Thermococcus onnurineus NA1: one gene and its partner. Each later gene encodes a partner of the first gene's protein in a complex. Links are inferred from orthologs where the notes say so. Each region holds a gene or a part of one and is shown on either strand. Other genes may lie near its edges.

What was found.
Region 2: the proteins of TON_RS01260 (region 1) and eif2g are in contact, whole or in part, in a crystal structure (PDB 3CW2), measured with the Saccharolobus solfataricus proteins. The link is inferred for Thermococcus onnurineus NA1 from one-to-one orthologs. Residues at the interface, in WP_009989173.1 of Saccharolobus solfataricus: Val185, Arg186, Thr187, Asn188, Glu189, Pro190, Leu191, Gly192, Val193, Glu194, Ile196, Lys197, Ile200, Ser201, Leu204, Ile217, Lys218, Ile219, Tyr220, Thr221, Ile222, Gly223, Ala224, Pro225, Tyr227; in WP_009988771.1 of Saccharolobus solfataricus: Asp222, Lys225, Pro226, Gly227, Thr228, Gln229, Phe230, Asn231, Leu233, Lys234, Gly235, Leu259, Phe273, Thr274, Lys275, Tyr300, Leu301, Asp302, Pro303, Ser304, Leu305, Lys307.

The regions. Positions count from the first base shown.
Region 1 is NC_011529.1:208,678-219,001, forward strand. What follows is about bases 4,052-6,819. They hold TON_RS01260 (translation initiation factor IF-2 subunit alpha), read left to right. Parts: upstream 4,052-4,905; coding sequence 4,906-5,733; downstream 5,734-6,819. Other genes in these bases: TON_RS01245 (HTH domain-containing protein), read left to right, coding at 4,052-4,105; TON_RS01250 (50S ribosomal protein L44e), read left to right, coding at 4,324-4,608; TON_RS01255 (30S ribosomal protein S27e), read left to right, coding at 4,612-4,809; TON_RS01265 (RNA-protein complex protein Nop10), read left to right, coding at 5,745-5,921; TON_RS01270 (proteasome assembly chaperone family protein), read left to right, coding at 5,926-6,726. Also shown: TON_RS10075 (hypothetical protein), read left to right, coding at 1-638; TON_RS01225 (hypothetical protein), read left to right, coding at 645-1,562; TON_RS01230 (pyridoxal phosphate-dependent aminotransferase), read right to left, coding at 1,610-2,809; TON_RS01235 (hypothetical protein), read left to right, coding at 3,038-3,286; TON_RS01240 (lysine exporter LysO family protein), read left to right, coding at 3,283-3,864; more of TON_RS01245, read left to right, coding at 3,920-4,051; TON_RS01275 (energy-coupling factor ABC transporter permease), read left to right, coding at 6,861-7,475; TON_RS01280 (PDGLE domain-containing protein), read left to right, coding at 7,472-7,720; TON_RS01285 (energy-coupling factor transporter transmembrane component T family protein), read left to right, coding at 7,722-8,381; TON_RS01290 (energy-coupling factor ABC transporter ATP-binding protein), read left to right, coding at 8,378-9,178; glmM (phosphoglucosamine mutase), read right to left, coding at 9,168-10,324. UniProt on the Methanocaldococcus jannaschii protein: eIF-2 functions in the early steps of protein synthesis by forming a ternary complex with GTP and initiator tRNA.
Region 2 is NC_011529.1:1,821,653-1,832,174, reverse strand. The notes cover bases 5,030-7,995. They hold eif2g (translation initiation factor IF-2 subunit gamma), read left to right. Parts: upstream 5,030-5,879; coding sequence 5,880-7,112; downstream 7,113-7,995. Other genes in these bases: TON_RS09910 (HD domain-containing protein), read left to right, coding at 7,654-7,995; TON_RS09915 (PIN domain-containing protein), read left to right, coding at 7,141-7,551; TON_RS09925 (30S ribosomal protein S6e), read left to right, coding at 5,383-5,760; TON_RS09930 (preprotein translocase subunit Sec61beta), read right to left, coding at 5,068-5,238; TON_RS09935 (GAS domain-containing protein), read left to right, coding at 5,030-5,071. Outside these bases: TON_RS09965 (OB-fold nucleic acid binding domain-containing protein), read left to right, coding at 1-748; TON_RS09960 (hypothetical protein), read right to left, coding at 793-1,173; TON_RS09955 (geranylgeranylglycerol-phosphate geranylgeranyltransferase), read right to left, coding at 1,187-2,017; TON_RS09950 (Clp1/GlmU family protein), read right to left, coding at 2,062-3,129; TON_RS09945 (Lrp/AsnC family transcriptional regulator), read left to right, coding at 3,293-3,757; GTP-binding protein EngB, read right to left, coding at 3,704-4,315; more of TON_RS09935, read left to right, coding at 4,409-5,029; more of TON_RS09910, read left to right, coding at 7,996-8,424; TON_RS09905 (DUF434 domain-containing protein), read left to right, coding at 8,446-9,108; TON_RS09900 (DUF432 domain-containing protein), read left to right, coding at 9,729-10,367; TON_RS10810 (mechanosensitive ion channel family protein), read left to right, coding at 10,370-10,522. UniProt on the Methanocaldococcus jannaschii protein: eIF-2 functions in the early steps of protein synthesis by forming a ternary complex with GTP and initiator tRNA.

The DNA of each region.
Region 1 (10,324 bases):
GCATATTTTGCAACTGGAACTATGGATACAAGGACCCATTGCCTGGAGTGGATGACCCTAAATACGCGGATTCAGCACCCCTAGTGCACTACAGTTCGTTTTATCCAGTTGCAGTATGGGTTGGAATTTATGAGAGCACAACCCCCAATAAGGATTATTTCTGGGGACAATATTGCACTTACGACTTTCCACAAACAAACACAGACTTTAGGAAATATTGGGACAGAGCCGTGGATCTGCATCCAGGAACGCAATTCCAAGACTTTGGCTCAATACAGATAAAGCTCTTTTATGATGGCTGGGCATACAATCCCAATGAAGGCAACCAGCTACAGGAGAGTAACATAATCTGGCAAGTCGAATGCAATAAATCCGGATGTTGGGTTGTCACTAACTACCTAAAACCTCTCCCGGATCCAGATGCTGCTTATTATGCCGATAAGTATTACAAGCTTTATGTAAACAAATATTGGCTTGAGTGTTGCAAGTATGGAGATGTCGGAAGTTCCTGCAAGTGGGCAAATACACACTGTGGTGGATGTTTTGCACCGGATCAAGCAAGATCTCAAAATTTCGTGGTTTGTACTAGGGATACATATGGAAGCCTGTGTGGATGGGACTGGGTGGTAAAGTGGTGATGATACATGGGCCGAAATAAAGTGGCAATTTCAATTTTAATCTTTTGTTTGCTCTTTGTCTTCTTTCTACCCAAAGGCTTACTTATTCCAGCAGATGTAAAAGATGTAGATTTTGGAGAAGTCCCGAGCTCTTTGCATTGTCCCCCAAATATCCATATTAAAACCGAGTACTATCAGTATAAGCTTAACCATTTTGTGAACTTCACCCTCATTCAGAATCAGACTCCCATGGCAAATATAACCCTGAGGGGAGTTGAGGGAAAATACCTCTGTCTTCCCGAGGGCATATTAGTTTACGCCTACTACCCTGGAAGTTCTAGGTCTTGGGCCGGAACAACTTTGGCATTGTTTGATTACAATATGAGCCTCAAATGGTGGCGGCCTGCCTCCGGATACCCACTCAGGTACACCCAAGACGGCCTCATTCTCGTTAGTTCTGCCCCATTTGGCTCTGGAGGTGAGTCCTGTGCATATATCATGAATATCTCCACTGGAGAGACAACATTCAGATTTTGCCCCGATGTTTTGGGAGCCCATATCTCTGATGTCAGAATTATTGGTGACAAAGCTTACGTGACCGTTGGGTGGCCAGACAGAGGGTGGTCTTCCCTTAAGACTAAAGTAATCCTTTACATCGTGGAAGGGAAGAAAGTTAAAAGGAAAACAATTACAAGCATCAACGGCGAGGGCCTTGGGATTAGAGTGCGTGTAGACGCTGATGACAGCCATGTTGCGGTGGCATATTATCTTAAAAATGAGAAAGGCGAAGAAAAGAACGGAGTCTGCATTTACACGGCAGGCCATTTAATCAAAATTGCCTGCAAGAGCTTTAATGACCGACCATATGACGTGAAACTTGATGGAAACATAGTTTACATCAAAACATGGAACAGCGTAAAAGCCTACAAAATAATCGGTCCATGAGAACTCCCATTATTTTTCTTTCTCTAACAGAGAAAATGGAGAGGGAATCAGGAACTCAGCCTCTTCCTCATGAACGCCTCGAAGTTATCCATGGCCTCCTCGAGAATCTCGACCGGCGGCAGGAAGACTATCCTGAAGTGCCACTCACCGGCGTAGCCAAAGCCTGAGCCATGGACGAAGAGTACGTGAGCCTCGTTGAGGGCATCGAGCACGAACTCCTTGTCGTTCTTCCACTTGGAGCGCTCCTCTATCTTCGGGAAGATGTAGAATGCTCCCTGAGGCTTGACGGTGCTTATTCCTGGAATCTCGGTCAGGCGCTTGTATATGTAATCTCTCCTCTCCTTAAGCTTGGCCATGTACTCCTCGAGATAGTCCATCGGGCCGGTGAGACCCGCTATTGCGGCGAACTGGGCGGGTGTATTTGGGCACAGTCTGATTCTCGCCATTTTGTCGACAGCTTCTCGAATCTCATCGAGCTTGCCCTCGGGATCAACGTAGTAGAAATAGCCGAGACGCCAGCCTGTTGCGAAGTAAACCTTCGAGAGGCCGTTCATGACGATGACCGGGACGTCCTTGGTGAGTGAGCCCGGAGAGACGTGCTCTCCCTCGTAGGTCATGAGGTCGTATATCTCGTCGCTTATGACCGGAAGGTCATATTCACCCGCTAAGTCGAGAATCTCCTTTATAGTCTTCTTCTCGTAAAGCGCTCCTGTTGGGTTGTTCGGGTTGATTACAGCTATGGCCTTGGTTTTCTCGTCTATCTTCTTTCTCATGTCGTCTATGTCAGGCTGCCAGCCGTTCTCTTCAACCGTCAGGTACTCCCTGGGTACTCCCTCATAGAACTTAACGAGGCCGGTGTAGGGTGGATAGCTCGGGCTCGGCACGAGGATGTTGTCACCAGGATTGAGCAGAGCGCCGAAGAGGAACTGGAGCGCCTCCGTGACTGCGGCCGTAACACGGACGTCGTCGGGGGTTATATCCACGTCGTTTTTCCTTTTCTCGCGCTCTACTATTGCTTCCCTAAGCTCGGGCAGGCCCTCGCTCGGACCGTAGTAGTTGTGGCCCTCCTGGATAGCCTTACAGTAGGCGTCCCTCATGTGTTTCGGCGGCTGGAAATCGTACTTTCCGGGGTCACCAATATTGAGCCTGATTACCTTTATTCCCTTCTTCTCAAGCTCCCTGGCAGGAAGAACAACGTCCCTTATGGCGTATTCAATCCCCATAGCCCTTTCGGATGCGCGAATCATGAGCACCACCAAAGGCAGTTGAAGGATTCCTCATAAAAATCTTCACATTCCCAGGCAAGGTTCAAAGAGAAAGGCATTCAGAAAAGCTGGGGCAACTTTAAAAAGAGTGCATCCAAACTAACCCGGGCGATGACGAATAGCAAGCATACTGAGACAATGCAACATGATGACGTGAACACCCTCCGAGCCCTTCGACACGTTTATTAACCTTCAGAGAGACCTCGTTACATGAACATATTCATTCCCCTGCTTTTTGGGATACTCCTCGGTTACGTCCTGAAGAAAAAGAACCGGAAAGTCAATGTAGGCCTTCCTATGAGCGTCGCGTTGCTTCTTCTCATCTTCTTCATGGGTGTTGAAGCCGGAAAAGTTGAGATAGATGCCCTCTGGCTCCTTGGCTCATCTGTGGTTTTTGCGACGTTGACAATATTGGGCAGCGTTGGGATTGCCATTCTTTTGGGAGGGAAGAAAAGATGAGGTTTCTGGCCTACGTTTTGACTTCACTAACTATCGGAATCCTCATCGGACACTTCTACGCCCCCGACTTCGGAAACCTCTACGAGATAATGCTCTATCTCCTGATATTCATCATAGGAATAGATCTTGGGGGGAGCTTCAGGCTCGACGAGGTTAGAAAGCTCGGAAGGCTCGCCGTTAAGCTCCCCCTCGGAACGCTCCTCGGCTCTCTCCTGGGAGGACTCGTGGCTTCCTTGGTTCTTGGTATAGATTTGAGATGGGGTTTGGCAGTTTCAGCGGGCTGTGGGTGGTACAGCCTAACGGGCCCGCTCATAGCTCAGTATTCGGCTGTCTACGGAACTCTCGGCTTTCTTGCAAATCTTACGAGAGAGATATTCACAGTGCTGCTGTATCCGGTCGTTATCCGGCAGATTCCAAAAGAGCTGGCCGTGTCAATGGGTGGGGCAACTACTATGGACACGACGCTGCCAATAATGACTAAGTTCGGAGGCAGCGACGTTGCAATCATAGCCTTTGTTCACGGATTCATACTGACTGCGTTGGTTCCCTTTGTGGTCCCATTCATTCTTCAGCTTTAACCGTTAATCTTTTAAGTTCAAACACTTTAGGTTCTCTTGACAAACCCAAATGGTGATGAGAATGAGCGAGGTTGAGCTCGTATTTAAAGTCCTGAAGGAAGCTGGAAAGCCCCTCAAGAGCAAGGAGATAGCAGAGCTTGCCGGGATAGATAAGAAAGAAGTCGACAAGGCTATCAAGATCCTCAAGAAGGAAGGGAAAATAATCTCACCAAAGCGCTGCTACTACGCCCCGGCCGAGTGAGTCAGCCCGGTATTTTTCTTTCAATTTCTCTAGCAGGGTCTTTCTTTCGATTTCCTCCACTCCACTTTGAGGGTCTACTGGAATTCGCCCCAGTCGATAGCAAAAACATTTTTAAAGCCTCACGATTAGCGGTGGTTGCAGGATAATCCCTCATGGCTCGGGGGTGTCCGAGGCGAGAGCGGGTAGGAGCCCACCGGGCCCTCTGTGGAGGTGAGAGAATGAAGTATCCAAAGCAGATAAGGACTTACTGTCCGTTTTGCAAGAAGCACACCATACACAAGGTCGAGAAGGTCAAGAAGAGGCCGAGGAGCGAGCTCAGCCAGGGTCAGAGAAGGTTCAGGAGGATTATGAAGGGTTACCGCGGTTTCCCGAGGCCGAACCCCGCCGGAAGGGAGAAGCCGGTCAAGAAGCTCGACCTCAGGTTCAGGTGCACCGTCTGCGGTAAGGCCCACACGAGGGGGCAGGGCTTCCGCGTTAAGAAGTTCGAGCTCGTGGAGGTGTGACGCATGGCGCTCCCGAAGAACCTCATCCCGATGCCGAGGAGCAGGTTCCTCCGCGTCAAGTGCATCGACTGCGGCAACGAGCAGATAGTTTTCAGCAACCCGGCCACCACCGTCAGGTGCCTCGTCTGCGGTGCAACGCTCGTCGAGCCCACCGGCGGTAAGGGCGTTATCAAGGCCAAGATACTCGAGGTTCTCGAGTGAACATCTTTCTTTCTCTTCCCTTTCGGCCTTCTGCTAAACTTTAAAAACCTCCTTTTCGTAAATTACTCAGGCAAAGAAAATTTTGAGGTGGTTAGAATGCCGAGGAAAGCCAAGGAGTATCCTGAAGAGGGAGAGTTTGTTATCGCGACCGTCAAGAGCATCCATCCTTACGGTGCGTTTCTCAAGCTTGACGAGTACCCCGGTAAAGAGGGCTTCATGCACATAAGCGAGGTCGCCTCGACGTGGGTCAAGAACATTAGGGACTATGTGAAAGAGGGTCAGAAAGTAGTCGCCAAGGTCATACGCGTTGACCCGAATAAGGGGCACATAGACCTGAGCCTCAAGAGGGTGAACCAGCAGCAGAGGAAAGCCAAACTCCAGGAGTACAAGCGCGCCCAGAAGGCCGAGAACCTCCTCAAGATGGCCGCAGAAAAGCTCGGGAAGGACTTTGAGATGGCCTGGCAAGAGGTCTGGGTTCCCCTCGAGGAGGAGTACGGCGAAGTTTACGCCGCCTTTGAGGACGCTGCCCAGAACGGCATAGAGGTTCTTAAGGGCATCATACCCGAGGAATGGCTCGAGCCGCTCAACGAGATAGTCCAGAACTACGTCGAGGTTCCCACGGTAACCATCGATGCCGAGTTCGAGATAACCGTGCCGAAGCCCAACGGCATAGAGATAATCAAGGAGGCGCTCATAAGGGCCCGTGACAGGGTCAACGAAGATAAGGACATCGAAGTCAAGTTCACCTACCAGGGAGCTCCAAGATACAGGATAGACATAACTGCACCCGACTATTACAAGGCCGAAGAGGTTCTCGAGGACATCGCTGAGGAGATACTTCGCGTTATCAAGCAGGCGGGAGGAGAGGCAACCCTCCTGAGGAAGGAGAAGCGCATCAAGAAGATAAAGAGGAGAGGCGCCTGAAGGGGATTGACATGAGGTTCCGCATAAGGAAGTGTCCCAGCTGCGGGCGCTACACCCTCAAAGAGACCTGTCCAGTCTGCGGAACCAAGACAAAGATAGCCCACCCGCCGCGCTTCTCGCCAGAGGATCCCTACGGGGAGTACAGGCGCAGACTGAAGCGCGAACAGCTGGGCATTGTGAAGAGGTGAGACCATGAAAGAAACCATGATTTATGTCTACGAGAGGCCCCAGCTGAGGGACCCTGTGTTCATCGAGGGTCTCCCTGGGATAGGCCTAGTTGGAAAGCTTGCCGCAGAACACCTGATCCAGGAGCTTGAGGCCGTCAAGTTCGCCGAGCTCTACTCGCCGCATTTCATGCATCAGGTGCTCATCAAGAAGAACTCCGTAGTTGAGTTGATGAAAAACGAGTTCTACTACTGGAAGAACCCCGACGAGAACGGAAGAGACCTGATAATCATCACGGGCGATCAGCAGGTTCCGCCGACGGACAGCCCCGGTCACTTCGAGGTCGTTGGCAAGATGCTCGACTTCGTGAGCGAGTTCGGAGTAAGGGAAATCATCACGATGGGCGGCTACCAGGTGCCGGAGCTCCAGGGAGAGCCAAAGGTTTTAGCGGCAGTAACCCACGAGGAGCTTGTTGAGTACTATAAAGCCAAGCTGGAAGGCTGTCAGGTCGAAGTTGTCTGGAGGGAGGACGAGGGAGGCGCAATAGTTGGTGCCGCCGGACTGCTCCTCGGCATGGGGAAGCTCAGGAGCATGTACGGAATAAGCCTGCTCGGCGAAAGCCTCGGCTACATCGTTGACGCAAAGGCAGCCAAATCGGTCCTCAGCGCGGTAACTAAGATACTCGGCATCGAGCTCGATATGACGGCCCTCGATGAGCGCGCCAAGGAAACCGAGGAGATACTCCGCAAGGTTCAGGAGATGCAGAGAGCGATGCTCGAACAGACCATGCCTCCAACACCGGAGGAAGAGGACAGGGGTTACCTCTGACCCTTTCTTTTCTCATTGCTAAGCTCCGGTGCCTCAACTTATGGTTAATAATACCGAGTTAAAGAAACACTTTTATGTGGTGCTACCTTTTTTGATTTTGATGACACAACAGGACCAAGAGGGAGGGAGATAAATTGCACATACCCGACGGCCTTTTGAGCACGCCTGTTATAGTATTGACATACGCAGTAACTATAGCAGGACTTTTATACTCAATCAAGAAGCTCAGGGACTTCCCAGAAGACAAAATACCTCTCCTCGGCCTTTTTGCGGCTGGAATCTTCGCAGCCCAGATGGTCAACTTCCCGATAATCGGGGGAGTCAGTGGACATCTGCTCGGAGCGACGCTCGTTGCCATACTGCTCGGCCCGTACGCGGCGGTAGTAGTCATGAGTGCGGTGCTGCTCATTCAGACATTGCTCTTCGGTGACGGTGGAATAACGGCCATCGGAGCCAACATCCTCAACATGGGACTTATCGGGGCGTTCGTTGGCTACGCCATTTACACCAAGCTGAAGAACATCAATGAGGTTTTTGCCATGGGCTTTGCCGCGTGGCTCTCGGTGCTCCTAGGGGCAACGATGACTGCTATCGAGATAGGCCTCAGCCAGAGCCTGCCCTTCGCCAAGATTCTTACCCTGATGATAAGCTATCATGCTATAATCGGCATCGGTGAGGCCATACTCACTATACTCATCGTCCAGGCCGTTAGGATGAAGCTTCCCGAGATAGAGGGGGTGACCGCATGAGGACGATAGTGAAGGGACTCATCGCCATAGCCGTTATACTGGTCATAGTCCTTCCGCTGGCCTCGAGCAATCCCGATGGTTTAGAGGCCACCATGGAAAAGGTCGGCCTCGAAGAGAATCCCATCTACCACGCCCCCCTCGATTATGGCGAAAGCTGGGCTCAGAGCTTCGCCATGGGGCTCCTTGGGATAACCTTGACCTTCGTGGTTGGCTACGGCTTAGCAAAGCTCGCCAAGGGTGCCTGAAGTGTACCTGCCGTTCATTTTTATTTACGCGATTGGCGTCGTTACCCGAAAAAGCCTGAGTGAGTTAGCTTATTTTGCCCTCCTGTTCCTTGCTGTAGTCATTATGATGAGGCCTAAGAAGAGGATTTTCCTCAACCTCGGATTCCTCCTCGGGTTTGAGGGGCTGCTCTTTATCCTTGCTCTCTTCAATCCTGGAAGACCAATTCTCGATACTCCCATAGGGTCGATAACTCACGAGGGGCTTTATTCATTCCTCTTGCTCCTTGGGAAGGCCTTTCTATCCGCAGGGGCCGCCGTAGTTATAACCAGCTCGGTCGGCTTTTCAAGGATACTCGCAGAGATGGAGACCCTGAAGTTCCCGAGGGTACTCATCCTGACGCTCGCGTTCACGTACCGCTACCTCGACCTCTTTGCAGAGGAGGCTGAGAGGATGAAGCGGGCCCTTGATTCTAGGGCCTTTGGAATCGAGAGAAAGGAATACTACCGGAAACTTGGAGCACTCATAGGCGAGATTTTTGTGAGGGCATACCTTAGAAACGGGAGAATTTATAAGGCAATGCTCTCAAGGGGCTTTGGCGAGTTCCCAAGGCTCGAAGAACCACGCCCAAACCCCTCAATCGGACTGCTGATGCTCCTTGCCATCGGGGGTCTGCTGATATGATAGAGCTGAGAAACGTTCACTTCTCGTACGTAGGAAGGGAGGTTCTGAGGGGTGTAAACCTCACCATCAAAGGGGGAGAAATTTTCGGAATTCTCGGACCCAATGGGGCTGGAAAGAGCACGCTTGTTCTTCATCTCAACGGCATACTGAAGCCGAAGAAGGGAGAGGTGATTATAGACGGCCTCGATCCCGCTAAAAACCCTAAGGAGGTTCGAAGGAAGGTTGGCATCGTCTTTCAGGACCCAAACGACCAGCTGTTCTCGCCGACTGTCTTCGAGGACGTTGCCTTCGGCCCCTACAACCTCGGTCTCCGCGGGGAGAAGCTGAGGGAGAGAGTCCTGTGGGCACTGAGACAGGTCGGTATGGAGGACTACGCCAGCAGGGAAACAAAGGAGCTCAGCTTCGGCGAAAAGAAGAGGATAGCAATAGCCACGATCCTTGCGATGGAACCCGAAATCATTGTCTTTGACGAGCCCTTCGCCAACCTTGATTTCAGAGGGAAACGGCTCCTCGGAGAGCTGATAAGGGGAATGAAGGAGGAAGGGAAGACGGTAATCTTGGCCTCCCACGAGGCAGAATATCTGGCCCTCTGCGACAGGATAGCCCTGATGGACAGTGGGAAAATAATAACCGTTGGAACACCCGAGGAGATACTCGGTAATCCCAGGCTCCTTAGAGAGCACAACCTTGAGGTCCCATCCATCGCGGAGCTGTTCCTGAGCTTAGGGCTGAAGGTTCCAAGGAACGTTGAAGAGGCAAGAAAAATACTCGAAGAATGGAGAAGAACTACTCCATAGCCTTCTCCAAAAGCTCCAGGCCAAGGTCGAGGTATTTCCTTGCCTTTTCTTCGCTCTTTGCCTCGCTGAAAACCCTTATTATCGGCTCCGTTCCGCTGGCTCTGACCAATACCCAGCCGTCGTCGAAGAGTATCTTGGTTCCGTCAGTTGTATCGATGGTGTAACCTCCCTCCCTGGCCAACTCAGCCACTTTAGCGACTATCGCCTTCCTGTCGCCTTCGATGTGCCTTTTCGTCTTGAACTGGTAGTACCTGGGAAGTTCATCTATAAGCTCGCTGAACTTCTTACCGCTTTTCGCGAATATCTCCACGATTTTTGCCGCTGTCATGGCCCCGTCCCTGCCAAGGACAAAGTCTGGAAAGATTACGCCGCCGTTCTCCTCGCCACCTATGGTTCCGCCGTGCTCCAACAAAGCCCTCGCCACTATAAGGTCGCCGACCTTCGTGCGCATTACCTTGGCGTTGTTCCTCTTGGCTATGTCATCAAGCAGGTAGGAGGTAGCGACGGTTGTGACAAGCAGCCCGCCGCCGTTTTCTCTGAGAACAGCGTCAGCAACCAGCGCAAAGGTCTTATCACCCTGAACGAAGTTGCCGTTCTCGTCGATGAAAACGGCTCTGTCGGCATCCCCATCCTGGGCCACTCCAAAGTCCGCCCCGAGAGCCTTGACAACCTTCATAAAGTCCTTAAGATTTTCCTCATTGGGCTCAGGATTTCTCGCAGGGAAGTGGCCGTCTGGATGGGCGTTTACGCTGACGACCTTACAACCCAGCTCCCTGAGCAGGTAGGGTAAAGTGAGCGAGCCGGCACCGTTGGACGTATCGACGACTACGAATGGTTTCCTCTTCCTTATTGCCTCAACGTCCACCCTCGATTTTATGGCGTCTAGATAGGGCCTTATTATGTCCTCCTTCCTGACATCTCCGATTTCGTCCCACTTAGCTCTGTCGAAGTCCTCGTTGAAGAACAGCTCCTCAACTACCGTCTCCCTCTCCTTCTTCAAGCCCATGCCATTGGGCTCGAGGAGCTTTATGCCGTTGTATTCAGGTGGGTTGTGGCTTGCAGTTATTGCCGCTCCGCCGTCGGCCTTGAAGTACCTGCAGGCAAACTGTATGGCGGGAGTTGGAGCGACTCCAACATCGATAACGT
Region 2 (10,522 bases), 1.6 Mb from region 1 along the record:
CGTTAAGAGTGAAGGGGACTTCGAGCCCAACTACCTTATAACGAAGGACGCGAGAAAGGTCTACCGCGTCAAGGTCGTCGCCACCGTCGTTCGCGAGCCGGTTATAAGTGACGACGAGACCTATGGAAAGCTCCAGATCGACGACGGAACCGGAACCATATGGGTGCTCGGCTTTAGAGACGACACGAGGTTCATCAGGCTCGTCAAGAAGGGCGACCTCGTCCAGATAATTGGCAAGGTTGCCGAATGGCGCGATGACAAGCAGATACTTGTCGAGGGTATCTCCAAAGTCAATCCCAACATGTGGATACTCCACCGCTTTGAGACGCTGAAGGAGAAGGTCGAACACGCCAAGAAGGCTCAGATAGCATTCGAGATTTACGATAAGTACGGTATCACTGCGAAGGCCAAGGTTATAGCCAAGAATAAGGGCGTTAGCGAGGACCTACTGCTGACAATTGACGAGCTCTACACGATAATGCTCGAGCACAGGAACCTCGAGGAGGAGCTCTTCGAAGAGGAAGTTCCTGAAGTCGAGGAAAAGACTGAGGAGAACCCAGAGCTCGAAAAGGCTAAGAAGGCCGTCCTTGATCTGTTGAAGGAGAAGCAAAAGGCACTGTCCCACAAGTTCATCATCAAGAAGCTCTCGAAGGAGTTCGACGAGGAGCTCATCGAGGAGGCCATAACACAGCTTCTGGCCGAAGGAGAAATCTACGAACCGGAGATAGGCTACTACGAGCCGCTGTGAGCTCTTTCTCTTTTAATCCCCTCGAAAAATAGAAAAAGCAGAAGTCAATACTGCTCCCTCATCGTCCTTATGACAGGGTCATGAATGAGAGTCGAGGTTATGCTGTCCACCATGCGGAAGAACTCGTCGCGGCCCTTGATGAGATCCATGTTCTCAATCCTTATCAGCTTGCATTTGCCTCCGAGTATCCACTTGCCAAGCACTATCTTCTCCTTTCCGTCTTTTTTCGCGTCTATTCTGACTAAACCATAGGGAATGTCAGCCGTCCACCAGTTGGCCTTAAACGTTATCCTCCAGCCAGCATCTTCAAGTGCCTCTACGAGCTTCTCCAGGGTCTTTCCCGGACCATGAGGGGTTTTGAATGTGATGACTGTCCAGAGCTCTTCCCCCTCAAGGCTTCTTATGAGCTCATCTTTAAACTCCATTAATCTCACCTCCTCAAACTATCGCTGCTATAAGGAAAGCCATAACCGCCAGGAAAATGCTCATCTTGAGCAGCTTCTGTGATTTATGTGCAACCTCCCTGTCCTGGTTCCTCAGGATCAGGTAGGCCGCGTAGAGTATGAGTAAATCAACAGGGACCATCGCGTAGTAGCCGACGCCAACACTTGCCTTGACAGGAAGGAACGAAGCGATGACCGTCAGCAGCGCAAAGAGGACCCCAACGTAGGCCGCTCTCTTCTTCCCCCAGATTATGGGTAGTGTTTTAGCGCCTTTGGCCATATCGCCCTCCACATCCTCAATGTCCTTAATAACCTCTCTGGCAACGTTAACGAGAAAGGCACAGATCGCTAAATAGCCGGCCAGCCCGAGGTGTTCAACAGCGACCGCACCGTAGAGCGGAGTTGCACCGGTAAGGCCGGCAACGACAATGTTTCCGACGAACGGAAGGGGCTTGAGCTTCCAGGCGTAGATGAACATCGTGACGTAGGCTATCACCCCAAGGATGAAGGCGTAGATGTTTATCATGTATGCCAGGGCAAGACCAACCGCAAAGAGGAGCATCGAGTAGTAGAGTGCAACCTTCCTGCCCATTGCCCCCCTTGGCAGGGGCCTTTCGGGGCGGTTGATTTTATCTATCTCATAGTCGAAGTAATCGTTTATCGTGTTTCCTCCGGCGCAGCCCACAGTGACCACTAAGAAGATAAGCAGGGCCGTTTTTGGATCGGGGAAGTGACCAAGGGCCACTATCGAGCCCAGAAGGCCCACTATCCCGGCAAGGATACAGTTATGAGGCCGGGTTATCTCAATGAACGCCTTGAGCTCCATTAGGGCCACCTAATTCGATTAGGTTATTGACTTAAAAATCTTTGCTAGAGCTCCTCCCTTCTCAACAGGCCAAGCTCTTCGCCGCTTTCGAGCACCCTTATGCGCCCAAAACGAAGCTCGACTGCTCTCTCGAGTTCTTCTAAAGATATGGGCGTCAGGACCTGGGCATTCATCTCGCTGAAGTTTATCCACTTCAGTATCCCAACGCCGAGGCAGAGACCGTCTTTATCGATGAAACCAACCAGCAAGTTGCTCAGCTTTTCGAAGTCAACAGCGTGAATAACGAACTTGCTGTAGTGCCTTGGAACGCTCTCGATATCAGCCTTGACGACGGTGTAACGCTCGCTTTTCCAGCCAGACAGAACGAGCCACTTGAAGAGGGACGATAGAAGTTCCTTTTCCTCGGCCGTTAACGGTCTGCCTCTGAAGAGTTCCGTTCCGGTTGGAACGACATTATTCAAATCAACATTAATCAGACCAGCACTTGAGAAGTAAGCCCCCCACTTCTCCCGTCTTATTTCCCTGCGCTCCTCCCTCGAGTGTTCCCTCGCTCTGCCGCTCACTGAGAGGCTCAGGACTTCACCGTAGGGAGAGAGTAGCCGTTTTATGTGAGAGAGCTCGTTCTCCCTCTCAAGGAAAACTATCAGTTCAGGTCTCACGAGTTCGGCTTTGAGGCGCTTCATCTCTACGCCCGGACCGGTGACGAAGCCGGTAGTATCTACCAAAACGACATCCGCATCCTGAACGGCAATATCAACCAATCTCTTGACACCAACTGCCATCTCACCTGTATACTGGCTGGGAGAAGTGGTCCCAATGAAGTAGTGAGCACGAGCCTTTAAATTGCTGATCGAGTCAAAGGGACCTTCAGGGAAAGCTAAGCTCACCGTTGCTGGGGGGAGAACTCCCTTCTGGCCGACATCGCTGTCGATTATCGCAACTCTGAGACCCATTTCAATGAGACCGTTCGCAAGGAACGTCAGGAGGGTCGTCTTTCCGCTGTCGGTTCCGCCGATGAGCATTACCCTAATGGGTCTCTCTGACTGGGCTATCTTGTCAAGGAGTTCAAACCTGTCGGGGGGAACGTCCTCAGTATAGCCTGCTTTGTTCATGTGAGTTGATTAGAGCTGGGAATTAAAAAGCTAACTTTGAGAAAAACTTATAAGTGTGGTCGGGGGCTATCAGTGTGAAGGCCAGAAAAATTTGACATTGACCTTGAAAATAGTTGGTTTAATACAAGGTGCAAATGCTAACCTTGCAAAGGAGGTTTTAAAAATGGAAGAAAAACCCACTCTCACCCCAAGACAGATTAGGTTGCTCAGGAAGTTCTACGAGGAAGGAAAGACCATAGAGGTTCATACCGTTGAGAAGACCCAAGACGAGCTCGCCGAGGAACTCGGAATAACCAGACAGGCCTTAAGCAATCATCTCAAAGTTCTCAAGGAGCTTGGCTATATAAGAACCGGTAGGGGCTTTATCGACCTTACCGACAAGGCCCTCGACCTCCTCGGCGAGAAGAAGGGGGATGTTTTCGTCTTTGTGAGGATAGAGCCAACCAAGAGAAAGCACGTCTACGAACAGATAAAGAGGCTCAAGATAAAGAAGATATACCGCGTCACCGGCGACATCGACCTCATCATCGAGGCAGACAAGACCCGGCTCGACGAGATTCTCGAGGAAATAGCCTCACTCGACGGCGTCAAGGAGACCATTACCCACATCGTCCTTGAAGTCCTCTGAGGGCTTCCTGCCCTCCCTTAGCTTCTTCTCTATTAGCATTCTAAGCTCGTCGAGGTTCTTTCCGAACTTAGCTGAGATTGGCACGAAAATCTCGTTTATCTCGCTATAGGGAACTCCAAACTTCTCGGCGAGCCTCGTTATGGTCCCCTGGACGTTCTTCACCTTGTCTATCTTGTTCACCGCCACTATCGTCGGTATCTTCAGCTCCCGCAGGAACTGGAAGAACTCTACGTCTATCGGAATCTCACCGCGCTTCTCCCAGCGCTCTATTATCTCCAGCACACTCTTGCCATCTATGACGAGGATTGCCAGGTCTATCTCATCGGCGTTGTTCTCTATGAAGTGCACTATCTCATCTTTAATCTTCTCCTGCTTTTCCTTCGGCAGACCGCTCATAAAGCCGAAGCCAGGCATGTCGACGACCTTTCGGTTCCTCCAGCTAACCTCCACAGGCTTTCTCGTAACTCCTGGCCTCTTGCCCCTCCTGACCCACTTTCCAGTAAGACGGAAGATGAGCGTGCTTTTTCCAACGTTCGACCGTCCCACAAAGATTATCATGGCTCTCACCGAAGGGAGTTGAAGTTTTTTCACCTTATAAGGCTTGGCGGAAAAGTTAAGTAGGCCGAGCGATAAATAATCGCGGTGGTGTTTATGGTAGAGGGCAGTGAAGCTAAAGCCAACCAGCTCATCAACAAGTTTGTGATATCCCTCACGGAGGGAAAGATACTCGGGTTTGTGACGGACATCAACGTCGAGGTTGAGGGCGACCAGTTCTACTTCATCCTGAAGATGAAGCTCGTGGAGAACCTTGGAAAGGGTGAACACCCAGGAATGTTCTCCAACGAGAAGAAGATGAAAATAAGGCCAAGCGATATAGTCAACGTTGGTCCAGACGTTATAATCCTCGGAAACGGTAAGGTGCCCCCACTAAGAGAGATAGAGAGGCTCACCCAGATAGCCGAGGAGTACAACGCCCTGGTTAGGGAGCTCGAGACCAAGGAGAGGCTCATAGAAAAGCTCAAGGAGGAGAACTACTCACTTACCAAGCAGCTGGATGAGCTTCAGAGAGAGCTTAGAAAGCTCCATGTCATGAAAGAGGACTTCGAACACCTCAAAGAGCAACTGGTCAGACAGGAAGGCCAGCTCGAAATGGCCAAGGACTACATAAGGCTCCTCGAAGGTCTCAGGCACGACATAGACAAAATAAAGGACGATGTTGACAAGCTCATCCAGAGTCAGCTTGAAGAAATCGTCAGGACAATAATAAACGAAGAGCTGAACGCAAGGGGATTAAAGAAAACGAGCTTCATTTAGCCAAAGATCTGAGGCCCAAAGGCGTGGAGAAGTATCTCAAGGGCAACGAGTATCAGCGTGAGGGCTATAACGCCCCTTGGGCTTATCTTCACTGCCTTGGTGTCCTCATCAAAGAACCTCATGAGACCCGCACCGGTCGGAGGAAGTGTGGCCTTTTCCTTTGCCATCTCTCTCACCTCTTAAGATGGCTACCACCAGAGAGGTATAAAAAAGTTTTGATAGGGGAAACTTTTTAAAAGGTAATCCACAGCCCATGGTGGATAAGGGGTTTCCCCAATGAATCCCGCTAATGACATAGGAGGTGGGAGGAAATGGCGACCTTTAAGCTTGTCATATCGAACCCGAAGAACGGGATAGCCAGGCAGGTCGAGATAAGCGGCGAAGAGGCAGAGAAGCTCATCGGAAAGAGGATCGGAGAGGAGATCTCCGCCAAGGAGCTTGGCCTCAACCTCACCGAGATATTCGGCGAGGAGATTCCAGCCGATACCAAGCTCAAGATAACCGGCGGAACCGACAAGGATGGCTTCCCCATGAGGCCCGATGTCCATGGTCCGAGGAGGGTCAAGATCCTCGTCTCTAGGGGGCCGGGTTTCAGGCCTAAGGAGAAGGGTGAGAGGAGGAAGAAGACCGTTAGGGGCAACACCATCAGCCCCGAGATCGTCCAGATCAACATGAAGCTCGTCTTCTGAGCTTCCTCCTTTCCCCAACTTACTGCTTTTCTGCTTGCCTTGGAGTATGTCCTTCGAGTTCTTCCCCTGAGGTAACCTTAATAAATGCCCAAACTCTCTAAATTTAGGGGTGAGAGAAGATGGCAAAGAAGAAGGAGTTTAGACAGGCCGAGGTTAACATCGGAATGGTTGGTCACGTTGATCACGGTAAAACGACACTCACGAAGGCCCTGACCGGAATCTGGACTGACACCCACAGCGAGGAGCTAAGGAGAGGAATCACCATCAAGATAGGCTTCGCCGATGCAGAGATAAGGAAGTGCCCGAGCTGCGGCAGATACTCAACTTCACCGATATGTCCTTACTGCGGCCATGAAACCGAATTTGAGAGGAGAGTCTCCTTCATCGATGCTCCCGGTCACGAGGCATTGATGACAACAATGCTCGCTGGAGCTTCCCTCATGGACGGTGCCGTTCTCGTCATAGCGGCCAACGAGGGTGTAATGCCCCAGACCAGGGAGCATCTCATGGCCCTTCAGATAGTCGGCAATAAGAACATCGTCATAGCCCTCAACAAGATCGAGCTTGTCGACAGGGAGAAGGTCATTGAGAGGTATCAGGAGATAAAGGAGTTCGTCAAAGGCACCGTCGCCGAGAACGCCCCAATAATTCCGATTTCAGCCCTGCATGGAGCCAACGTTGACGTTCTCTTAGCTGCAATAGAGGAGTTCATCCCAACACCTGAGCATGATCCGAACAAGCCGCCCAAGATGCTCGTTCTGAGGAGTTTTGACGTTAACAAGCCAGGAACCAAGCCGGAAAAGCTCGTCGGCGGAGTCATCGGCGGTTCGATAGTCCAGGGCAAGCTCAAAGTCGGCGACGAGATAGAGATCCGCCCGGGCGTTCCCTACGAGGAGCACGGCAGGATCAAGTACGAGCCGATAACCACCGAGATAGTGTCCCTTCAGGCAGGAGGAAGGTTCGTCGAGGAGGCATATCCAGGTGGGCTCGTCGGCGTCGGCACCAAGCTCGATCCGTACCTCACCAAGGGCGACCTCATGGCCGGAAACGTCGTAGGAAAACCTGGCCAGCTTCCGCCGGTGTGGGACGAGCTCAGGCTTGAGGTTCATCTCCTCGAGAGGGTTGTGGGAACCGAGGAGGAGCTCAAGGTCGAGCCGATCAAAAGGAGGGAAGTCCTGCTCCTCAACGTTGGAACGGCAAGAACGATGGGTCTCGTCACCGGACTCGGCAAGGACGAGATCGAGCTCAAGCTCCAGATACCCATCTGCGCCGAGGTCGGCGACAGGGTTGCCATCAGCAGGCAGGTCGGCAGCAGGTGGCGCCTCATAGGCTACGGCTTCATCAGGGAGTGACCCTCTCTTTTCTCATTTGGTGGTCTCCATGCACCGCGAATGGCTCGTTATTCCCGATACCAACTTTCTCCTCGTCCCGGGACAGTTCGGCGTCGACATAATATCCGAGCTGAACAGGGTTCTCGATGTGAAGTTCAGGATTGTAATTCCAAACGTTGTCCTTCAGGAACTGGACGTCATCGAAAGAAAGTCCCGCGGGAAAGATCTGATGGCCATCAGAATGGCGAAGAAGCTGGCTGAAAGGTTCGAGACCGTGGATATAGGCTGGTTTGGGGAGAGGCCAATAGACGACCAGATTTTTGACTTCGCCCTGAATAACGAGCGTGTTGTGGTCTGCACCAACGATAAGGGGCTGAAAAAGAGGCTCCGCGCGAAGGGCATTCCGGTCGTGTACCTCCGCTCCAAGAAGATTCTGGAGCTTGAAGGAATGCTGGAGTGAGCTATTTTCTGTCCAAGCCCAACAACCATTCAAAGAGTTCTTTTCGCCTGGGCGTTCAAAACCCTTAAAACTTCCTTTTCTCCATGCATTTGGGTGGGAAATATGTACACCGAAGAGGATCTTTTGAGAGAGATTAGGGAACTAATGGAGGACGACGAACTCTACCAGATGTACGAGAGGGCCTTCAGGGAACACATCTACTACTTCGAGACGACCAACTACATAGTGCTGAATATCTACCAGTTCAACGACCACGGACCGATCCACGTTCTCCTCACAACGAGACGGGCCCTGGAGCTACTGAAAATTATCAAAAAGTTTGGAATTGAGACCACAGCGGAGAAGCTCGGCAAGCCTTTCCGCTGGAGCAAGTTCATCGTTGCTTTTGGAGCGCTCTTCCACGACGTCGGCAACATGATACACAGAATAAACCACTACGAGTTCAGTGCCCTGCTTACGGAGCCAATAATAGACAAGCTCGCCAGGGAGTTTGAAACGGATGATTGGCTTCTCCTCAAAGCGCTCACGCTGAACGCCATCTACACGCACGATGAGCACGTGCCGTGCACAACCATTGAGGGGAGCCTCGTCACCATAGCGGACGGCTGCGATATGGAAGCCGGAAGGAGCAGGCTCGTCCACAAGAAGGACCGCGTTGACATACACGCCGTCTCAGCCCTGGCAATAGAGAAGGTCGAAATAAGGGAAGGAAACGAGGAGCAGCCGATACTCATTGAGATATGGATGAAGCACCTCGCAGGAGTCTTCCAAGTGGACGAAATTCTCACCAAGAAGGTCAAAAGCTCAGTACTGAGCGGAAAGGTTAGGATAAGAATTTACGTCGGCGAAGAGATAATGGAGAAGGTTATTTAACCTTCCCTCCCAACCTTCTCCATGCTTCGAGATGCCTACATTGATCTCAAATATCTGCTCAACAGGGGCTACCGGAAAAGCTATGCATTAGAATTCGTTGCCAACCACTACAGGCTTACGAAAAAAGAGCGGCATCTTCTGGCCAGATGCGTCTTTTCTGATGGATGGATCAGGGAAGTTGAGGGAAAGCTCCTAAAACCCGAAGAACTTGTCGGGAAGGTTCTGGCGGTAGACGGTTTCAACGTCCTCATAACCCTCGAATCTCTCCTCGATGGGAAAGCAATACTCTGCGAGGACGGCTTGATAAGGGACCTGAAGTACCAGGGGAGGTATAGAATCAACGAGAGGACCGGTGATTTGCTTACTAAAATCGCGATGGCCCTGAAGGAACTGGGGATTAAGAAGACGGTCTTCTTTTACGGGAAGAACGTGCCGGGAAGCGGAGAGGTCAAGAGGCTGACCGAGGAGAAGCTGAAGGAATTTGATATTCCTGGGGAAGTAAAACTGGTTAAAAGCCCAGATTTTGAGCTCAAGGCCTTTGAGGTGGTTGCCACCGCGGATGTGGGGATAATCGTCAGAGTTCCCCACGTCTTTGACCTCGCTGGATACGTCGGCGAGAAGCTCGGAAAGGGAGCGAGGCCATTCGTTGAGTTTATGGGGAAAATGTGTTCAGAGGAGGTTTAACACTTAGATTTATTTTCTTCGAACAGTTACAGGCTCACTTGAAACTTTTGAAAACCTTTACTAACCACTTTACGCCGGAGAGGGACGCTGTGGACATCTGAATGAAGTATGGTAATCAGGAATTCGAGTTCTACAACCCCGAAGCGGTCGGCAACATGAGGGGGTAACTTCGTACCAGGAAGGAGACATCGATATGATCTCAAACATACCTAATCTGGAGATTATCCATATGAGCTGGTTCGGCTTCTGCAACTTCAGCTTCTGGGCTGTGCTGGAGGGTGAAAACCTCTACAAGACAGGATAGCTGGAGAATACCGGGCCGACAGTACAACTACGAGAGAGCCGGATGGAACGATTGCACTTGGAGGCAAAAACTTCAAAATATCAACGGTCAGGTAGACGTACACTTTTGGCGACGTCACCGGACAGGGGGAGGCTGTTCCAACGGCCAACCTGTCAGTACCCATTGAGGCCAGGGGAGTCTCCATCGAACAGGCGGTGCCAACGTTTTCACCCACTTCAAATCGAGGACATCGGTTTTGAGAAGGTCCAAGGCTTTTTTGCTTTTCAGTTTTCCACTTTCAGGCAAACTTTAAATCTTTCAAAACCTATTTTCTTTCATGTTCGGAGAGCACGAGCTCAGAACGAAGTTCATCAAAATCCTCAACAAGAAGATACACCTCCTCGAAAGGGCCGATGACAGCGTGCTTTACACTCGGGATGATGTTCGAGTTCTCATAAAGAAGGGCGATGGCGCCCTCAAGGTACTCCCGGCCCCAGCTGAGGGCTATGGCGTCAAGTTCCTCATGATAAGGTTCTCACCAAGGATAGCCGTTCCCCCCAGGAAAAGACTGACCGGATACCTCTCCGCCCCCGTGGACATTGAAGTCAAGAGCGGAAACGCCACGATAGACCGCTTTGTTGTAGGAAGGGAGAAATACGCCCTCTATGGTGAGAATAACATCGGAGTGATAGCGCGCTATCACGTGAGTGAGTTCCACGATAAAATTCCCGACGAGCTAGGAATCATGAAGCTCGTGATAAACAACCCCACTGACGAATGGAAGCTCGTGGAAAGGATAACCGTCCCGATAAGGAACAGTGTTATGTTCTACTCCAGCGAAAAGGCCTACTATCCCCTCGTGATACTGACGACGAAAGAGCCCTACGAGGTCAATAACACCGGCAACCCGCCCGATGGGACGCTCAAGGCCACCCATAAAGCAGAACCTCTACCGAACTTCAAGATGAGGTGGTGACGATGGCTAACGTGACGGGCAACACGACCACAAATTCACCGAGAGGCGTGGGAAGTCTGATACCTATTGAGATAAGTCTCTGGACGGGCATTGAGGCGATTCTCATCGTAATAGGCATGATAATTCTCGGGAGAATTCTGAGAAAGCTCATAATT